Actinacidiphila yeochonensis CN732: one gene and its partner. The main gene of each other region encodes a partner of the protein of the gene in region 2 in a complex. Links are inferred from orthologs where the notes say so. Each region holds a gene or a part of one and is shown on either strand. Other genes may lie near its edges.

Region 1 (9,715 bases), on a different replicon or contig from region 2:
GACGTGCTCTTCGCCTTCGACTCCATCCCGGCCATCTTCGGCCTCACCCAGGACCCGTACATCGTCTTCACCGCCAACGCCTTCGCCCTGATGGGACTGCGCCAGCTGTACTTCCTCATCGGCGGGCTGCTGAAACGGCTGGTCCACCTCTCGTACGGGCTGTCGGCGATCCTGGGCTTCATCGGCGTCAAGCTGCTGCTGCACGCGCTCCACGAGTACGGGGTGCACGTCCCGGAGATCTCGGTGCCCGTCTCCCTGGCGGTGATCGTCGGCGTCCTCGCGGTGACGACGGCCACCAGCCTGGCCGCCTCCCGCCGCGGCGCCCAGGAAGCGGCCCCGTCCGATCCCGCGTCCGAGCCGCCGTCCGATCCCACGAACGGCACCGGCCCCGGCACCGACGCCGGGCCCGCGCCGTCCGCACCCTCCGCCCCGTCGGGCAGCCGCCGCGCGGACCCCGCGAGTAGCCGCGGCCGCCCGGGCCGGACCACGCCACCCGTCCGTGCGGCGCCCCCTGCGCGAGATCCGGCCCGGCGGGGGACTAGCGTGGCTCCGGCAGCGGAATCCACGCGAAAGGCACGGACGTGGCGAGCACGGCGGACCCCCGGGCGCTCCCCGAACTCACCGGGACCCGGTTCCTCCACACCTGGCAGCTCGACGGGCCCGTACTGGCCGTCGTACTCCTGCTCGGCGCGGTCTACGGCTACGGGGTGTGGCGCAGGACGCGGGCCGGCGAGCGCTGGCCGGTGTGGCGTACGGCGGTCTTCTACCTCTTCGGCCTCGGCGCGCTGGTGTTCGCCACGATGTCGGGGCTGGCCGTCTACAACCGGGTGCTCTTCTGGCCCGCCGCCGTCCAGAACATCCTGCTCGACCTCTACGTCCCCCTCGGCCTCGCCCTCGGCGACCCGCTCGGCCTGGCCTCCCCGGACGGGCGGCTGCGCCGGGCCTTCGCCTCCGCGCCCGCGCGGGCGCTGACGTACCCGCTGGTCAGCTCGGTGCTGGTGCTCGCCTCCGAGCTGACCATCTACTTCACGCCCTACTTCACGACCTCGCTCGGCAACGGCCTGGTCAGGCAGCTGATGCATCTGCAGCTGGTCCTCACCGGCTGCCTCTTCGTGCTGCCGATGCTCAGCCGCCAGGAGCTGCTGCCGCGCTGGTGCAGCCACCCGGTGCGCGCGGTCCTGGTCCTCTTCGACGGCCTCTTCGACTCCGTGCCCGGCATCGTCGTCATGACCAGCGGCACCCTCGTCGCCGGCCACTGGTACACCAGCCACCCGCGCACCTGGGGGCCCTCGGTCCAGCACGACCAGATGCTCGGCGGCGGTCTCATGGTCACCCTGGCGGAACTCGTCGGGCTGCCGTTCCTGCTGCTGGTCTTCGCCGAGTGGTGGCACGCCGAACGCGAGCGCACCGCCGTGATGGACGCCGCCCTGGACCGCGAGGCCGCGCGCCAGGCCGCCTCGTCCCCGCCGCACCGCCCGCCCGGTCCGCCGGCCCCACGCGGCCTGCCGAGGCCGCCGAGGCCGTTGAGGAGTCCGGGACGGCCGAGAAGTCCGGGACCGCCGCCCCGCAGCCGGCCGCCGCCGCGGCCCGCCCGGTCCCGCCGGTGCCGGAGATGACCCGCCCCTGGTGGGAGACCGACCAGGGCGAGGTCGGCATGCGCATGCGCGGCGAGCGCTGACCTCCCGCCTGGCGGGCACGGGACGGGCGCGCGACTGACGGACAGCGGTCCGCCGGCCGCCCACGGCTCGGGCCGGGGCGGCACTACGCGGCTGCCGGGCCCCTGCTCGACGTACGCACCGACATACGCACCCGACATGCGCACCGACGGGCGCTCGCGACGTGCGCTCGCGACGGGACCCGATCACCGACCCCTACCCCTGGATGCGCCCGAAGCTGGCCGAGCCCGTCGCCCCCACGTCCTGACCTCCGGCCGCGCGGTGACGGCTCGCCGGGTCACCAGCCGCGTTCGCGCCACTCCGCCAGGTGGGGGCGCTCGGCGCCGAGGGTGGTGTCGTTGCCGTGGCCGGGGTAGACCCATGTCTCGTCGGGGAGGACGTCGAAGAGCTTCGCGGTGACGTCGGCCAGGAGCGAGGCGAAGGCGGCCGGGTCGCCGTGGGTGTTGCCCACGCCGCCGGGGAAGAGGCAGTCCCCGGTGAAGAGGTGCGGGTGTCCGTGCGGGTCGTCGTAGACGAGGGCTACGCTGCCGGGGGTGTGGCCGACGAGGTGGCGTGCGGTGAGGACGACGCGCCCGAAGCGGACGGTGTCGCCGTCGTCGAGCGGCGCGGCCGTCGGGACGGGGATGCCGTCGGCGTCCTCGCGGCCGGCGTACGTGCGCGCGCCGGTGGCGTTCACGACGGCGGCGAGGGCCTGCCAGTGGTCGCCGTGCCGGTGGGTGGTGACGACGCCGGCCAGCCCGTCGGTGCCGACCACCTCCAGCAGGGTGCCGGCGTCGTTCGCCGCGTCGACGAGGAACTGTTCGCCGGTGGCGCGGCAGCGCAGCAGATACGCGTTGTTGTCCATCGGCCCGACCGCGACCTTCGTGACGACCAGGTCCGCCAGCTCGTGCACGTCGGGCGTGCCCCCGACGGCGACCTCTCCCGTGTAAGCCATGGCGCCAGCCTAGCGATGGCGCCGTGCGGGGACCGGCCGGTGCGGGAACCCGGCCGCCGTGGACGGCGTCTCGCACAGACGGACGGTGCGCCACACGATCGAGTGAATGAGGGTGAGCGCGACCGCTAATCGAATGCACGTGCTATAGGGTCGTGTACGCGGTCGCAGCCGGGCGGGAAGCCGGTCCGGGTGTGGCGCGATACCGACAAGTGGAAGAAAAGCCGCGGCCACCCCGTTTACGCTGACTGGGGGTGCGACGCTCCATCGTTTCCCCCGTCCCCCCACTTTCCGAAGGAAAGGCGCACTGGCGTGGCCGACCGACTCACTATCCGTGGCGCTCGCGAGCACAATCTGCGGAACGTCTCGCTCGACCTGCCCCGGGACTCCCTCATCGTCTTCACCGGCCTGTCCGGCTCGGGGAAGTCCTCCCTCGCCTTCGACACGATCTTCGCCGAGGGCCAGCGCCGCTACGTCGAGTCGCTGTCCTCCTACGCCCGGCAGTTCCTCGGCCAGATGGACAAGCCGGACGTCGACTTCATCGAGGGGCTGTCCCCGGCCGTCTCGATCGACCAGAAGTCCACCTCGCGCAACCCGCGCTCCACCGTGGGCACCATCACCGAGGTCTACGACTACCTGCGGCTGCTCTTCGCCCGGATCGGGAAGCCGCACTGCCCCGAGTGCGGGCGCCCCATCGCCCGGCAGTCGCCCCAGGCGGTGGTGGACAAGGTGCTGGAGCTGGAGGAGGGCAGCCGCTTCCAGGTGCTCTCGCCGCTGGTGCGCGAGCGCAAGGGCGAGTTCGTCGACCTCTTCGCCGACCTCCAGACCAAGGGCTACAGTCGCGCCCGGGTGGACGGCGCGACGATCCAGCTCACCGACCCGCCGAAGCTGAAGAAGCAGGAGAAGCACACCATCGAGGTGGTGGTGGACCGGCTGACCGTCAAGGGGTCCGCCAAGCGCCGCCTCACCGACTCCGTCGAGACGGCGCTCGGCCTGTCCGGCGGCATGGTGATCCTCGACTTCGTGGACCTCCCGGAGGACGACCCGCAGCGCGAGCGGATGTTCTCCGAGCACCTGTACTGCCCGTACGACGACCTGTCCTTCGAGGAGCTGGAGCCGCGCTCCTTCTCCTTCAACTCGCCCTTCGGCGCCTGCCCCGAGTGCACCGGCATCGGCTCCCGCATGGAGGTCGACCCCGAACTGCTGGTGCCGGACGAGGACCGCAGCCTGGACGAGGGGGCCATCTCCCCCTGGAGCAGCGGCATGTCCAAGGGGTACTTCGAGAAGCTCGTCCAGGGCCTGTCGAAGGAGCTCGGCTTCCGCACCGACATCCCCTGGGCCGGCCTGCCCGCCCGTGCCAAGAAGGCCCTGCTGTACGGCCACAAGTCCGAGGTCCGCGTCTCCTACCGCACCCGCTTCGGCCGCGACCGCTCGTACACCACGAACTTCGAGGGCGTGGTCAACTACGTCAAGCGGCGCCACCAGGAGTCGGAGAGCGACGCCAGCCGGGAGCGCTTCGAGGGCTACATGCGCGAGGTGCCCTGTCCGACCTGCCACGGCAGCCGGCTGAAGCCGCTGGTGCTGGCCGTCACGGTGGAGGGCCGCTCGATCGCCGAGGTCTCCGCGATGTCGATCAGCGACTGCGCGGAGTTCCTGGGCGCGATGAAGCTCAACGCGCGCGACCGCAAGATCGCCGAGCGCGTCCTCAAGGAGGTCAACGAGCGGCTGCGCTTCCTCGTCGACGTCGGCCTGGACTACCTCTCCCTCAACCGCGCCGCCGGCACCCTCTCCGGCGGCGAGGCCCAGCGCATCCGGCTGGCCACGCAGATCGGCTCCGGACTCGTCGGCGTCCTGTACGTGCTGGACGAGCCCTCCATCGGCCTGCACCAGCGCGACAACCACCGGCTGATCGAGACGCTGGTACGGCTGCGCGACCTCGGCAACACCCTGATCGTCGTCGAGCACGACGAGGACACCATCAAGACCGCCGACTGGGTGGTCGACATCGGCCCCGGCGCCGGCGAGCACGGCGGCAAGGTCGTCCACTCCGGCTCGCTCAAGGAGCTGCTGGAGAACCCCGAGTCGCTCACCGGCCAGTACCTCTCGGGCCGGCGCGCCATCCCGGTGCCGCCGGCGCGCCGCCCGGTCGACCCCGAGCGGAACCTCACGGTGCACGGCGCCCGCGAGCACAACCTCCAGGACATCGACGTGTCCTTCCCACTGGGCGTGCTCACGGCGGTCACCGGCGTCTCCGGCTCCGGCAAGTCCACGCTGGTCAACGACATCCTCTACACGCACCTGGCGCGCGAGCTCAACGGTGCCCGCACGGTGCCCGGCCGGCACACCCGGGTCGACGGCGACGACCTGGTGGACAAGGTCGTGCACGTCGACCAGTCGCCCATCGGACGCACCCCGCGGTCCAACCCGGCCACGTACACCGGGGTCTTCGACCACGTCCGCAGGCTCTTCGCGGAGACGATGGAGGCCAAGGTCCGCGGCTACCTGCCCGGCCGGTTCTCCTTCAACGTGAAGGGCGGCCGCTGCGAGAACTGCGCGGGCGACGGCACCATCAAGATCGAGATGAACTTCCTGCCGGACGTGTACGTCCCGTGCGAGGTCTGCCACGGTGCCCGCTACAACCGGGAGACGCTGGAGGTCCACTACAAGGGCAAGTCCATCTCCGAGGTGCTGGACATGCCGATCGAGGAGGCGCTGGACTTCTTCGAGGCGGTGCCCGCCATCGCCCGCCACCTGCGCACCCTGCACGAGGTGGGCCTCGGGTACGTCCGGCTCGGCCAGTCCGCGCCCACCCTCTCCGGCGGCGAGGCGCAGCGCGTCAAGCTCGCCTCCGAGCTCCAGAAGCGCTCCACCGGCCGGACGGTCTACGTGCTGGACGAGCCCACCACCGGCCTGCACTTCGAGGACATCAGCAAGCTGATCAAGGTGCTCTCCGGGCTGGTCGACAAGGGCAACTCGGTGATCGTGATCGAGCACAACCTCGACGTGATCAAGACCGCCGACTGGGTGGTCGACATGGGCCCCGAGGGCGGCAGCGGAGGCGGCCTGGTGGTGGCCGAGGGCACCCCCGAGCAGATCGCGGGTATCCCGGCCAGCCACACCGGCAAGTTCCTGCGCGACATCCTCGACCCCGAGGCGGTCAGCGACGCGGCGGTGCCCGCACCCCGCAGGCGTGCGGCGGCCAAGACGGCCTCGGCGTCAGGGGCAGCAGGCAGGACGCGCGCCAAGGCACCCGCCAAGTCCGCCGCCTCGGCGGCCGGGACGGGCGCCAAGGCCAAGGGCGCCGCCACGTCGGCGTCGGGCACGGGCACCTCCTCGGGCGCCTCGGGCAAGGCCTCGGGGAAGAAGGCCGCCACGCCGAGGAAGCGGGCGGCGAAGGCGTAGCCGGGGCGGCGCGGCTCCGGGGGCGCGGACGGCCGGAGGAGGCGGCGGCCCTCCCGGGAAGGGCCGCCCGTGACGCGGTGCCGCCCCCGGGCGGGCGTCCGCCCCGCACTGGAGCGGGCCCGGCACGGGGTGGGGGCGGACGGGTGCCTCGGTGCCCGCGTGGTCCGGCACGTGGCCGGGGACGCGGCCGGAGCCGCCCCCGCGCGCAGGCGACGCCGGCCGGCGGCGGGTGAGGGACGGCAGGCGGCACGCCGCCGTCCGGCGCTCCGGGGACGGGTCGTAGGGTACGCACGGCAAGACCGTCACTTCCCGTACCAGGAGCACACATGTCCACCGAAACGCCCGCCGGCCGCCGCACCGTCCTGCGGGGCGCGGCACTGGCCGGGACCGTCGGGATCACCGGGGCCGGCCTGGCCGCCTGCGGCGGCAAGAAGGACACCGCCGACGGCCCGACGAAGCCCGTGGACCTCGGCTCCGCCTCGGCGGTCCCCGTCGGCAGCGCCAAGCTCTACCGCGAGGACCGGGTGCTGGTGTCGCAGCCGCAGCAGGGCCGGTTCAAGGCGTTCAGCGCCGTGTGCACCCACCAGGGCTGCGTCCTGGACTCCGTCCAGGGCACCACCGCCTCCTGCCCCTGCCACGGCAGCCAGTTCGACGTCGAGACCGGGAAGGTCGTCCAGGGCCCGGCGGTCGCGCCGCTGCCCGCGGTCGACGTCACCGAGCGCGGCGGCAAGCTCACCGCCGGTCCCGGGGCCTGAGTGGGGCCCGCCCTGCGGCGGGGTCCACGCGCCCTCACCGCGGCGCCCCACCGCGGTGCTCCGGCGCCCGCCGGAACACGGTCCGGGCGGGCCCGGTGCGACCTGGTCCGGAGAGCTGAAGTCGCCCTCCCGAGCGGCCTCGTCGCAGACCGTATCCACACGGTACGACAGTAGGGTGGTGGCATGGCAGACCCCAGCAGTTACCGACCGAAGCCGGGCGAGATCCCCGACTCCCCAGGGGTCTACAAGTTCCGGGACCAGCACCGCCGGGTGATCTACGTCGGCAAGGCGAAGAGCCTGCGCCAGCGCCTGTCCTCCTACTTCCAGGACATCACCAACCTGCACCCGCGGACCGCCACCATGGTCACCACGGCCGCCTCCGTGGAGTGGACGGTGGTCTCCACCGAGGTCGAGGCGCTCCAGCTCGAGTACTCCTGGATCAAGGAGTTCGACCCGCGGTTCAACGTCAAGTACCGCGACGACAAGAGCTACCCCTCCCTCGCGGTGACCATGAACGAGGAGTTCCCCCGGGTCCAGGTGATGCGCGGCCCCAAGCGCCGCGGGGTGCGCTACTTCGGCCCGTACGCCCACGCCTGGGCCATCCGCGAGACCGTCGACCTGCTGCTGCGGGTCTTCCCCGTACGCACCTGCTCGGCCGGCGTCTTCAAGCGCTCCGCCCAGATCGGCCGCCCCTGCCTGCTCGGCTACATCGGCAAGTGCTCCGCGCCCTGCGTGGGCCGGGTCAGCCCCCAGGAGCACCGCGAACTCGCCGAGGAGTTCTGCGACTTCATGGCCGGCCACACCGGCACGCACCTGCGCCGTCTCGAACAGGGGATGAAGTCCGCCGCCGAGGCCATGGAGTACGAGCAGGCGGCCCGGCTGCGCGACGACATCGAGGCGCTGCGCCGCGCCATGGAGAAGAACGCGGTGGTGCTCGCCGACGCCACCGACGCCGACCTGATCGCCGTCGCCGAGGACGAGTTGGAGGCGGCCGTCCAGATCTTCCACGTACGCGGCGGCCGGGTGCGCGGCCAGCGCGGCTGGGTCACCGACAAGGTGGAGGCCGTCGACACCACGGACCTGGTCGAGCACGCCCTCCAGCAGCTGTACGGGGACGAGTCCGGCGACGCCGAGCAGGCCGGCGGCGCCGGCGGTGTCCCCAAGGAGGTGCTGGTCCCGGTGCTGCCCGAGCCGGTGGAGCCGCTCGCCCAGTGGCTCTGCGACCGGCGCGGCTCCCACGTCAGCCTGCGGGTGCCGCAGCGCGGCGACAAGAAGGACCTGATGGCCACCGTGCAGCGCAACGCGCAGCAGGCGCTGGCCCTGCACAAGACCAAGCGCGCCTCCGACCTGACGACCCGCTCCCGCGCCCTGGAGGAGATCGCCGCGGCCCTCGACCTGGACACCGCGCCGCTGCGGATCGAGTGCTACGACATCAGCCACCTGCAGGGCGACGACGTGGTGGCGTCCATGGTCGTCTTCGAGGACGGCCTGGCCCGCAAGAGCGAGTACCGCCGCTTCCAGATCAAGTCCTTCGCCGGCCAGGACGACGTCCGGGCCATGCACGAGGTCGTCACCCGCCGCTTCCGCCGCTACCTCCAGGAGAAGCAGCGCACCAGCGAGTGGGAGGAGCAGATCACCGGGGACGCCGGCGGGCCGGAGCCGACGGGCGCGACGTCCGAGCGGGACGCCGCCGCCCCGCCGCGGACCGCCGCGAGCCCCGCCCTCCCGGGGACCGATCCGGTACCGGCGCCGCACCCCCCGCACACCTCGCACGCGCCCGCCGGCGTTCCCGACGGCGCTCCCGACGGCGACGGCGACGACGCTGACGGCGGCGACGACGGAGCGGAGGGCGTGGGCGGTCCGATCGACCCGGAGACCGGCCGGCCGCGCAAGTTCGCCTACCCGCCGCAGCTGGTCGTCGTCGACGGCGGCCAGCCGCAGGTGGCGGCGGCCCGCCGGGCCCTGGAAGAGCTGGGCATAGCCGAGGACGTCGCCGTCTGCGGCCTGGCCAAGCGACTGGAGGAGGTCTGGCTGCCCGGCGAGGACGACCCGGTGATCCTGCCGCGCACCAGCGAGGGCCTGTACCTGCTCCAGCGGGTGCGCGACGAGGCGCACCGGTTCGCGATCACCTACCAGCGCAGCAAGCGCTCGAAGACCATGAAGGCCGGGGCGCTGGACGCGGTTCCCGGCCTGGGCGCCACCCGCAGGCAGGCTCTGCTGAAGCACTTCGGCTCCCTGAAGCGGCTGCGGGCGGCGAGCGTGGAGGAGATCTGCCAGGTGCCGGGGATCGGCCGCCGTACGGCGGAGACGGTCGTCGCGTCCCTGGCCGCCGCGGCTCCGGCCGCACCGGCCGTGAACACCGCGACCGGCGAGATCATCGACGACAGCAGCGACGGGACACCCGCCACCCCGGCGGCGGCCCCGTCCGACCCTCGGGGGCAGAGCGCATGACCGGCCCGGACCATTCCGACCACCCAGACCAGCCGCGTGAGAAGCCGCACGGCGAACCACAGGAGAAGCCGCACGAACAGCCGCGGCCACCCGCGCGCGAACAGGCGGACGGCGACGGGGGGCAGCCCGGTTCCGCGCCGGACGGCACCCCCGGCAAGCGGGCCGCCCACGCCGGCGTGGGAACCGTGGGACCCGCCGCTCCCGTGGCGTCCAACGGCGAGGCCCCCATCCCCGAACTGGTGATCATCTCCGGGATGTCCGGGGCCGGCCGCAGCACCGCCGCCAAGTGCCTGGAGGACCTGGGCTGGTTCGTGGTGGACAACCTGCCGCCCGCCCTCATCCCCACCATGGTCGACCTCGGGGCCCGCTCGCAGGGCAACGTGGCCCGGATCGCCGTCGTGGTCGACGTGCGCGGCCGGCAGTTCTTCGACAACCTCCGGGAGTCGCTGGCCGACCTCGCCGGCCGGGGTGTCAAGCGGCGGGTGATCTTCCTGGAGGCG
Region 2 (10,212 bases):
CGGCATCACGTGGTCGATCTGGACGGTGGTGGCGTGGGTCTTGCTCCAGTCGATCGTCTTGCCGGTGTAGGGGTCGTGGAGCGTCATGGTGGACACGACGCAGTTCGAGCCGCTGCGGTAGTGGACGTCCAGCCCGTCCCGTTTGAGCAGGTCGTTCCGCGTGTCGCAGCCGTTGTGCGCGAACGGGATGTCGCCCGGTGCCGAGTCCATCCACGCGTAGCCGAACTCGTCGCGGGTGTAGCCGGTCTTCGGGCCGCGTCCCTTCGTGGCCACCTTCTGGATCAGCGACCGGGCCCTGGCCTGGTCCGCGGACGAGGTGATCGCCGCGAGCCCGGCCTTCGTCCCGTCGGGATCGTCCAGCGGGCTCACGGCGTGGCCGTCGGGCGCGGCTTGGACGGCCGACTCGGAGGGCGCGCCGCTGACGCGCACGTGGACGTCCTTGCACCCGGTCAGCAGGAGCGAGGCACCGAGCATCGCGGTGGTCGCGAGGACGAGCGGCCGGGGCACCGGGCCGCGGCGGCCGCGGCCGGCGCCGGCCGCCTCCTTCCGGCGGTACCGGACGCGCGGACGTCCGGTCGTGGCCGCGTCGGTCCCGGCGGTCCCGGCGGGCGCCGCGGGCGCCGCGAGTGCCGCGAGTGCCGCCGGACGCGCGGGGGTTGTCGGTGTCAGCCTGTCCATCACCGCACCTCGGATCTGTCTGCGGGGCGCGGGTGTCGCGCCCCGTCCCTTCGGTGTCACTGACTCTGAACCTGCCCCAACCAGGCGAGAGTACGGCGGAGTTCGGAGGTGAACGGGTGGTGCGGCCCGTGCACGCGCTCCGCGTCGGACACCAGCGGGACCGGAATCTGCCGGACGGCGGCCCGCTCCCCCGTCGACAGCGGGACATGGCCGATGCGGCGCCGCGTCCCCGACGGAGTGCCGGACCGAGTCGGACGAGTCAGATGAGCCATACGATCATACGAGTCAGGCGAGATCATCTGGGCTGCGGACGGCGGTCGAGCCGGTTCGGACGGTTCAGCCGGGTTCCGGGGCAGTGCGTCGTGAACGCGTCGCGGGTTTGGGCGGACGGATCAGCGGCCGTCCGGAAGCCGACTCCCGGAGGAGGAACCGGACGGGCCGCGGCGGCGCGCAGACGGCCCTCCCGAGCGGCCACCGTCACGACGCACGGCGAGCCTAGCGGCCCGGCGGGGGTCCGCACCCGCCATCCCGCACAGCCTGTGGACAACTTCGCCCGCGGTCCGCGCGGGCCGCCGCGGAGCCCGCGCGGACCGGCCCGGCGGCGCCCGCCCCGCGCCCCTCGGGGCGGAGCGCCCGCGCACGTACCGCCCGGCGGCCCACCCTCCGCTGCCGCCCGAGTGCCGCCGCGCGGTCTCACGGGTCCCACCACGACAGCCTCGTCCCGTATCTTTTCCGGCAGACCCCGACCCGGCTGCCACTGGAGGACGACGATGGAGAAGGCCGAGGCGGTCTTCCCGGCGCAGGAGTCCAGGACCGCCGAGGGCGGAGCCGACGCCCGGCAGCAGGCCGGAGGCGCCCTCTCCAGGCTGCGGATGCCGGGCGCCCGACTGGACCCCTATCTCCTGGCGCTGGTCTTCCTCGCCGCCTACACGGCACTGTCCGTGACCCGTTACCGGCAGCTGCTCACGATGTCCTGGGACCTCGGGATCTTCGAGCAGGCCGTGAAGTCCTACGCCCACCTGCACGCCCCGGTGGCGGACCTGAAGGGCCCCGGGTTCAACATCCTGGGCGACCACTTCAGTCCGGTCACGGCGCTGATCGCGCCCTTCTACCGGGTCTTCCCGACGCCGGTGACGCTGCTGGTCGCCCAGGCCGTGCTGTTCGCGGTGTCCGTCATCCCCGTGACCAGGGTGTCCGGGCTGCTGCTGGGGCGGGGCCGCGGGCTCGCCGTCGGGGTGGCGTACGCGCTGTCGTGGGGGGTGCAGCGGGCGGTCCAGTTCGACTTCCACGAGATCGCCTTCGCGATGCCGCTGCTGGCCTTCTCGCTGGAGGCGGTGCTGCGCCGGCGGTGGGCACCGGCGATGTGGTGGGCGGTGCCGCTGGTCTTCGTCAAGGAGGACATGGGCGTCACGGCCGCGGCGATCGGCGCGATCGTGTGGTGGCGCACCCGCGAGGAACGGGACGCCGCCGCGGAGGCGGTGGAGGCGGGCCCGGACGCCGCCTCCGAGGACGGGCACGAGAAGGACCCGGAAGACGGCGGGGCCTCGGACGGCCCGACCTCCCCGGCACGCGAACGGCTCACCGACGCGCTGCGCTACGGCCCCTGGGCGATCGGCCTGGCCGGTTTCGGTGTCGCCATGTCGGCGCTGGCCTTCGGTGTGATCATCCCGGCGTTCAACTCGACGGGCGGCTACGACTACTGGAACAAGCTCAGCGGCGACGGCGCCCCCATGCCGGGCCACATCCCGTTGTGGACGGCCGTGCACACCCTGCTGTGGGTGCTGCTGCCGACCAGCGGCCTGCTGGCGCTGCGCTCGCCGCTGATCGTCGCCGCACTGCCCACCCTGGGCTGGCGGTTCGTCTCCCACGACGACCACTACTGGGGCACCGACTGGCACTACAGCGCCGTCCTGATGCCGGTGGTGGTGCTGGCCATGGTGGACGCGGCGGCCTCCTGCCGCACCAGCCCCCGCGCCTGGCTGCGGTCGTACGCCTCCGGGGTGCCCGCGGCGGTGGCCGGCGCCGCGCTCGCGCTGACGCTCACCATGCCGCTGGCCGCGCTGGCGCACTCCGGCACCTACACCGTCGACGCCCGGACCAGGGCGATCGAGCACGCCCTCGCCCAGATCCCCGACGGCGCCACCGTGGAGGCGAACGTCGGGCCGATCAGCCACCTGGTGGACCGCACCACGGTGTACTGGGTGGGCGACACCAAGACGGTCGTCCCGCAGTACATCGCGATCGACAACATCTCGGGCTGGGCCGGCGACCCGGTGACGTACGCCAAGCAGCTGCACCCGACGGCGGCGTACAGCCAGGTCGCCTCCGTCCAGGGCTACGTCGTCCTCAAGCGCACCGGCTGACCGCGCCCGGTGTCCGGGCGCACAAGGACGTCAGCTCCTCAGGACGGCCGGCCGGACGGTCAGCTCGTCGGATAGTCGACGTACGCGAAGCGGCGGCCGTCCGGTGCCCAGCTGTTGACGTTGAGGCTTCCCTGGCCGCCGTTGAACGCCAGCAGGTCGCGGTGGCCGCCGCCGTCCGGGGTGGTGAGCCGGAGCAGGACGTCCTGGTCGGCCGGGTGCCCCAGGGTGCCCGGCGGGAAGCTGATGTAGAGCAGGTGCCGGCCGTCGGGCGAGGGGTGCGGGAACCAGTTGACGCGCTCGTCGCCCGTGAGGCGGGTCGGTTCGGAGCCGTCGGGGCGCATCCGGAACAGCTGGGCGTGTCCGGGGGCGGCGGCGCCGTGCTCGGAGTTGAAGTACAGCCACTCGCCGTCGGGGCTGAACTCCGGCCCGTCGGCGGGCGCCGGGGTGTCGGTGAGGCGGGTGTCGGGGCCGCCCGCGGCCGGCACGGTGAAGATGTTGCGGTAGCCCCACTCGTCCCCGTTCCAGGGCTCCACTCCCACGTAGGCGAGGGTGCCGCCGTCGGGCGAGACACCGTGCAGGAAGTGCCGGAAGGGCCCGGGCCGGTGGTCGTTGGTGACCCGGCGGGCGGCACCGCCCCCGAAGGGGACGGCGTGGATGTGGCCGTCGCCGGCCGACAGGTAGATGGTGGCGCCGTCGGGCGAGATCACGTGGTCGTTGTTGGCGTCGGTGATGCCGCCGGCGTCGATCAGCTCGGGCCCGGCGCCGTCCCCGGGGGCCGGGTCGGCGGGTATCCGGAAGAGCAGACCGTCGTGGTTGTAGAGCAGCCAGCGGCCGTCCGGGGACCAGTTGGGGGCCTCCAGGGCGGTGCCGGCGGTCTCGTGGACCACCCGCGGCTCCCCGCCGTCGATGTCGGCGACCAGCAGCCTGGCGCGTTGGCCGGGGGCGAGCGGCCGAATGTTCGTCCCGGTTCCGGTGATCGTCACACCGGCACACTAACGCGCCGGCCCAAGGACGGAAGGGAGTCGGCCGACGGGGGGCGGACCGGCGCCCGGGCCGGGGAGCGCCCCGGAGGCCGCCCGCCGGAGGTCGCCACCCGCCCTCGCCGGCTCAGCCGCCGAGCACCGTCGTCAGGAACTCCGCCGTCCACTGGAGCAGTTCACGCCCCACCACCGGCTTGCCGCCGATCCGCGCCGTGGCCGGGCGGGGCACCATCAGCTGCCGGGTCGCCGGCTTGAGGACGGAGCGCGGGTAGATCCGCTGGAGCCGCAGCTCCTGCGACTCGCGCAGCTCCACCGGCCCGAAGCGCACGTTGGAGCCCTGGAGGGTGATGTCGGCGACGCCGACCCTGCGGGCCAGGATGCGCAGCCCGGCCACCAGGAGCAGGTTCTCGACCGGCTCCGGCAGCTTGCCGTAGCGGTCGGCCAGCTCCTCGCGGACGGCGGCGATGTCCTCCTCGGAGCCGGCCGCCGCGATCGCGCGGTAGGCCTGGAGCCGCAGCCGCTCGCCGGGCGCGTAGTCGTGCGGGACGTGGGCGTCCACCGGCAGCTCGATCTTCACCTCCAGCAGCTCCTCCTCCGGCTCGCCGCCGCCCTCCAGCGAGGCGCGGTAGTCCGCCACCGCCTCGCCGACCATCCGCATGTACAGGTCGAAGCCGACCCCGGCGATGTGGCCGGACTGCTCGCCGCCCAGCAGGTTGCCGGCGCCGCGGATCTCCAGGTCCTTCATCGCCACGTACATGCCGGCGCCCATCTCGGTGTGCTGGGCGATGGTGGCCAGCCGCTCGTGCGCGGTCTCGGTGAGCGGCTTCTCCGGCGGGTACAGGAAGTAGGCGTAGCCGCGCTCGCGGGAGCGGCCGACCCGGCCGCGCAGCTGGTGCAGCTGGGACAGGCCGAAGGTGTCGCCGCGCTCCACGATGAGGGTGTTGGCGTTCGAGATGTCGATGCCGGACTCCACGATGGTGGTGGACACCAGCACGTCGGCCTTCTTCTCCCAGAAGTCGACGACGACCTGTTCCAGCTGGGACTCCCCCATCTGCCCGTGCGCGGTGACGATCCGCGCCTCGGGGACGATGGCGCGCAGCCGGGACGCGGCCCGGTCGATGGACTCCACCCGGTTGTGGATGTAGAAGACCTGGCCCTCGCGCAGCAGTTCGCGGCGGATCGCCGCTCCGATCTGCTTCTCCTCGTACGGTCCGACGAACGTGAGCACCGGGTGGCGCTCCTCGGGCGGGGTGGTGATGGTGGACATCTCCCGGATGCCCGTCACCGCCATCTCCAGGGTGCGCGGGATGGGGGTGGCGGACATGGTGAGCACGTCCACGTTGGCCCGCAGCTTCTTCAGCTGCTCCTTGTGCTCGACGCCGAACCGCTGTTCCTCGTCGACGATCACCAGGCCGAGGTCCTTGAAGCGGGTCTCGGACGCGAAGAGCCGGTGGGTGCCGATGACGACGTCGACCGACCCGTCGCGCAGCCCTTCGAGTACGGCCTTGGCCTCGGTGTCGGTCTGGAACCGGGACAGCGCGCGGACGTTCACCGGGAACTGCGCGTACCGCTCGGAGAACGTGCCGAAGTGCTGCTGCACCAGCAGCGTGGTGGGCACCAGCACCGCGACCTGCTTGCCGTCCTGGACGGCCTTGAAGGCGGCGCGCACCGCGATCTCGGTCTTGCCGTAGCCGACGTCGCCGCACACCAGGCGGTCCATCGGCACGGACTTCTCCATGTCCGCCTTGACCTCGCCGATGGTGGTGAGCTGGTCGGGCGTCTCCGCGTACGGGAAGGCGTCCTCCAGCTCGCGCTGCCACGGCGTGTCGGACCCGAAGGCGTATCCGGGCGCGGCCATCCGCGCCGAGTAGAGCCGGATCAGGTCGGCGGCGATCTCCTTGACCGCCTTCTTGGCCCGCGCCTTGGTCTTGGTCCAGTCCGCGCCGCCGAGCCGGTGCAGCGAGGGGGCCTCGCCGCCGACGTACTTGGTGACCTGCTCCAGCTGGTCGGTGGGCACGAAGAGGCGGTCGCCGGGCTGGCCGCGCTTGGCCGGGGCGTACTCCACCACCAGGTACTCGCGGGTGGCGCCCTGTACGGTGCGCTGCACCATCTCCACGTACCGGCCGACGCCGTGCTGCTCGTGGACGATGTAGTCGCCGCCGGCGAGGGTGAGCGGGTCGATGGTCTTGCGGCGCCGGGAGGGCATGCGGCCCATGTCCTTGGCGGTGGACCGCTGCCCGGACAGGTCGGTCTCGGTGAGCACCACGACGCGCAGCACGGGGTCGGTGAAGCCGTGCTCGATCGACCCGGTGGCCACGTGGACCACCGACGGCGCCAGCGGCTCCCCCGCCGGCAGGTCCACGGCCGCCCGGGCCGGAATGCCCTCGGTACCCAGCACCTCCACCAGCCGGGAGGCCGGCCCGTGGCCCTCGGTGACGTAGACGGCGCGCCAGCCCTCGGCCAGCCAGCCCTTGGTGTCGGCCAGGGCGCGGGCGGTGTCGCCGCGGTAGAGCTCCGGGGAGCGCATGCCCAGGCGCAGCGTGTCGCCGAACTCCAGCTCCGGGCCGGGCGACCGGTCCGGGGCACCGGCCGCCTCGTCGGCGGCGAACGGGCTCACCGACCACCACGGCAGGCCCAGCTCGCGGGCGTGGTCGCGCACCTCGGCGATGGAGCGCAGGCTGGCGGCGCCGAGGTCGACGGGGGCCTGGCCGCCGTCGGCGGAGGCGGCCCAGGACGCCTCGAGGAACTCCCGCGAGGTGGCCACCAGGTCGGCGGCCCGGGTGCGTACCCGCTCCGGGTCGCAGACGACCGCCATGGCGCCGGCCGGCAGTACGTCGAGCAGCAGCTCCATCTCGTCGACCAGCACCGGCGCCAGGGACTCCATGCCCTCGACGGCGATGCCCTCGGCGATCTTGCCGAGCAGCTCGTCCAGCTCCGGGTGGGCGGCGGCCAGCTCCGCGGCGCGCGCCCGGACGTCGGGGGTCAGCAGCAGCTCGCGGCAGGGCGGCGCCCACAGGCCGTGCTCGGCGACTTCGAGGGAGCGCTGGTCGGCGACCTTGAAGTACCTGATCTCCTCGACCTCGTCGCCCCAGAACTCGATCCGCAGCGGGTGCTCCTCGGTGGGCGGGAACACGTCGAGGATGCCGCCGCGCACCGCGAACTCGCCGCGCTTCTCCACCAGCTCGACCCGCGCGTACGCGGCGGCCGCCAGCTTCTCGACGACCTCCCCCAGGTCGGCGCTCTGGCCGCCGGCCAGGGCCACCGGCTCCAGGTCGCCCAGCCCCTTGACCTGCGGCTGGAGCACCGAGCGCACCGGCGCCACGACGACCCGCACAGGACCGGCCGCGACATCGCCGGCGGAGGGGTGGGCCAGCCGCCGCAGCACCGCCAGGCGGCGGCCGACGGTGTCGCTGCGCGGGGAGAGCCGTTCGTGCGGCAGCGTCTCCCACGACGGGAACTCCGCCACCGAGTCCGGCTCCAGCAGGGTACGCAGCGCGGCGGCCAGGTCCTCGGCCTCCCGGCCGGTCGCGGTCACCGCGAGGACGGTCCGCCCGGCGCGGGCGGCGAGCGCGGCGATGGCGAGCGGGCGGGCGGCCGGCGGCCCGACCAGATCCACGTGGGGGCGGGCACCGGAGGCGGCCGCCTCGACCGCCTCGGCGAGGGCGGCATCCTCGACGACGATGTCGACCAGACCGTTCAGGCTCATCAGATTCCTCAGGTTTTCCGACCGGGAGCGTCCGGGAGGAAGGGGCAGGCGGTGCGGAGTGAGTGGACGGGGACGGGCGGACAGGAGACGGGGACGCGGACGGGGACGGATGCCGGCAGGACGGCACGCGGGCACGGACCGGGCCGCACGGCGAAGGCACCTGGCCGGAGCCTTCCGCCACCCCGCCCCGAACAGCGCCGGAGCCGGGCCGGACCCGCCCGGTCGCGCGCCCTCGGGGGCGAACGCGGACCACCCGACACGTGGAACGGGCCGGGTTCACCCAGCCTACGACGTGGCGGTGACAGGCACCGCCCGGACGGGCACGCGGGCCCGGCGGGGCGCGCCGTGGCTGTCGGGCTGCCCGGATCCTGTCGGCCGGCACGTGGAACCGCGGGCGGGAGCCGGAACGTGTCGATGACAGAAACGGAACGGCACTGTGTCGAACCGAAGAACATCGGTCGAACCGAAAAACAGCCGAAGACCAACCGAAGACCAACCGAAGAGCAACTGAAGACCAACCGAAGAGCAACTGAAGAGCGGGGAGGGGCATTGCACAGCAGGCGAAGAGTCCCGGAGCACGCGGGAACCCACCGGAGGTGGGCGGCCGCGGTGGCCGCGGTCGCGGCGGGGGCGCTGTCCCTGGGCGGTGTCGCGCAGGCGGCGCCTGCCGGGGGCGGCGGAGCCGCCGGCCGGGCGGAGAGCGGAGCGGACGCCCACCAGGCGCTCCAGCAGGACTTCGCGGCGGCCGCGAAGGAGTTCCACGTGCCCGAGGGCGTGCTGCTGGCGGTGGCGTACCACCAGTCGCTGTGGGACACCCACGGCGGGAAGCCGAGCACGACCGGCAACTACAACGTGATGGGCCTGACCCACGTGGACGCGGCGGCCCTGGCCGCGGCCGCCCCCGAGACCGACGAGCGGGGCCTGGGCGGCACCTCCACGGGCACCGCCGCCAGGGCCGCCAAGGCCGGGAGCACGAGCACCGGGGGCACCGGCGACACGGCCGCCTACCGCACCCTGGACGCCGCCGCCGAGCTCATTGGCCGCTCGCAGGCGCAGTTGCGCGGCGACGCCGCGCAGAGTGTGCGCGGCGGGGCGGCGCTCCTGGCGCGCTACGAGAAGCAGCTCGCCGGCTCCCTGCCGGCCGACCCCGGTGCCTGGTACGCGGCGGTGGCCCGCTTCAGCCAGTCCACGGACGCGCAGGGCGCCGCGCAGTACGCCGACCGGGTGTACGCCACCCTGAAGGCGGGCGCCGCCCGCGTCACGGACGACGGCCAGCAGGTCACCCTGGCCGCCGAGCCGGCGGTGGTGCCGCAGACCGCCACCGTCGAGGAGCTGAAGCTGCCCTCGGCTACGGCCGAGGCGCAGGCGGAGACCGCGGCGGGCGGCACCGCCGCCACCCCGGCGGCCACCCCGGCCCCGGAGTGCCCGTCCGGCCTGACCTGCAACTTCGTTCCGGCCGCGTACAAGCAGAACAGCGCCACCGACAAGTCGAAGTACGGGAACTACGACATCGCGAACCGGCCGGCCGACGGCGACGCGATCAAGTACATCGTCATCCACGACACCGAGGGCAGCTACAGCGGCTCGCTCGCGCTGTTCCAGGACCCGACGAAGCTGGCCACCCCGCACTACATCGTGCGCTCCTCCGACGGGCTGGTCACCCAGCTCGTGCAGACCAAGAACGTGGCCTGGCACGCGGGGAACTACTACGTCAACGCCCACTCGATCGGCATCGAGCACGAGGGCGTCGCCGTGGACGGGGCGTCCTGGTACAGCGAGTCGATGTACGAGTCCTCGGCCGCGCTGGTCCGCTACCTGGCGGCGAAGTTCAACGTGCCGCTGGACCGGCAGCACATCATCGGCCACGACGACGTGCCGTCGCCGCAGACCGCGCAGCTGACCGCGATGCACTGGGACCCGGGGCCGTTCTGGAACTGGTCGCACTACATGGACCTGCTCGGCGCCACGCCGGGTGGCGGGGGCACCCCGATCGTCGGCGGCGAGGTCACCATCGACCCGCCGTTCACCTCCGCCAACGAGCCGGCCCTCACCGGCTGCTCCAGCGGCACCTGCTCGGCGCAGCCGGCCAGCTTCGTCTACCTGCGCACGTCCCCGTCCGCCACGGCGGCGCTGATCGGGGACTCGGTGATGGCCGGGCTGAAGGTCGCCAACGGCAGTACGCAGGCCGCTGACGTCACCGACAAGGCGGTCGCCGGGGAGAGCTTCGTCGTGGCCGGCGTCCAGGGTGACTGGACGGCGATCTGGTACGGCGGGCAGAAGGCCTGGTTCTACAACCCGGGCGGCGTCAACGCGGTGGCCAACGGCAACACCGCGCGCCACGTCGTCACCCCGGCCGGCGGCAGCGCGGTACAGGTGTACGGGCGGGCCTACCCGGAGGCCTCGGCCTACCCGTCGGTGATCGCCGACGTGGCCACCGAGGACACCCAGGTGGTGGCGCCCCTGGGCTACACCATCCCGGCCGGCC

What was found.
Region 1: the proteins of mfd (region 2) and uvrA are in contact, whole or in part, in a crystal structure (PDB 4DFC), measured with the Escherichia coli proteins. The link is inferred for Actinacidiphila yeochonensis CN732 from one-to-one orthologs.

The regions. Positions count from the first base shown.
Region 1 is NZ_JQNR01000003.1:148,153-157,867, reverse strand. Bases 2,597-6,209 are described here. They hold uvrA (excinuclease ABC subunit UvrA), read left to right. Parts: upstream 2,597-2,919; coding sequence 2,920-6,009; downstream 6,010-6,209. Other genes in these bases: BS72_RS02390 (MBL fold metallo-hydrolase), read right to left, coding at 2,597-2,610. Outside these bases: BS72_RS02395 (cytochrome c oxidase assembly protein), read left to right, coding at 582-1,616; more of BS72_RS02390, read right to left, coding at 1,954-2,596; BS72_RS02380 (Rieske (2Fe-2S) protein), read left to right, coding at 6,336-6,764; excinuclease ABC subunit UvrC, read left to right, coding at 6,948-9,215; RNase adapter RapZ, read left to right, coding at 9,419-9,715. UniProt on the Escherichia coli protein: The UvrABC repair system catalyzes the recognition and processing of DNA lesions. UvrA is an ATPase and a DNA-binding protein. A damage recognition complex composed of 2 UvrA and 2 UvrB subunits scans DNA for abnormalities.
Region 2 is NZ_JQNR01000005.1:96,548-106,759, forward strand. What follows is about bases 3,949-8,058. They hold mfd (transcription-repair coupling factor), read right to left. Parts: upstream 7,728-8,058; coding sequence 4,149-7,727; downstream 3,949-4,148. Other genes in these bases: BS72_RS12615 (TolB family protein), read right to left, coding at 3,949-4,024. Outside these bases: BS72_RS12605 (HNH endonuclease family protein), read right to left, coding at 1-474; BS72_RS33985 (DUF2079 domain-containing protein), read left to right, coding at 1,449-3,041; more of BS72_RS12615, read right to left, coding at 3,101-3,948; BS72_RS12625 (N-acetylmuramoyl-L-alanine amidase), read left to right, coding at 8,337-10,212. UniProt on the Escherichia coli protein: Couples transcription and DNA repair by recognizing RNA polymerase (RNAP) stalled at DNA lesions. Mediates ATP-dependent release of RNAP and its truncated transcript from the DNA, and recruitment of nucleotide excision repair machinery to the damaged site.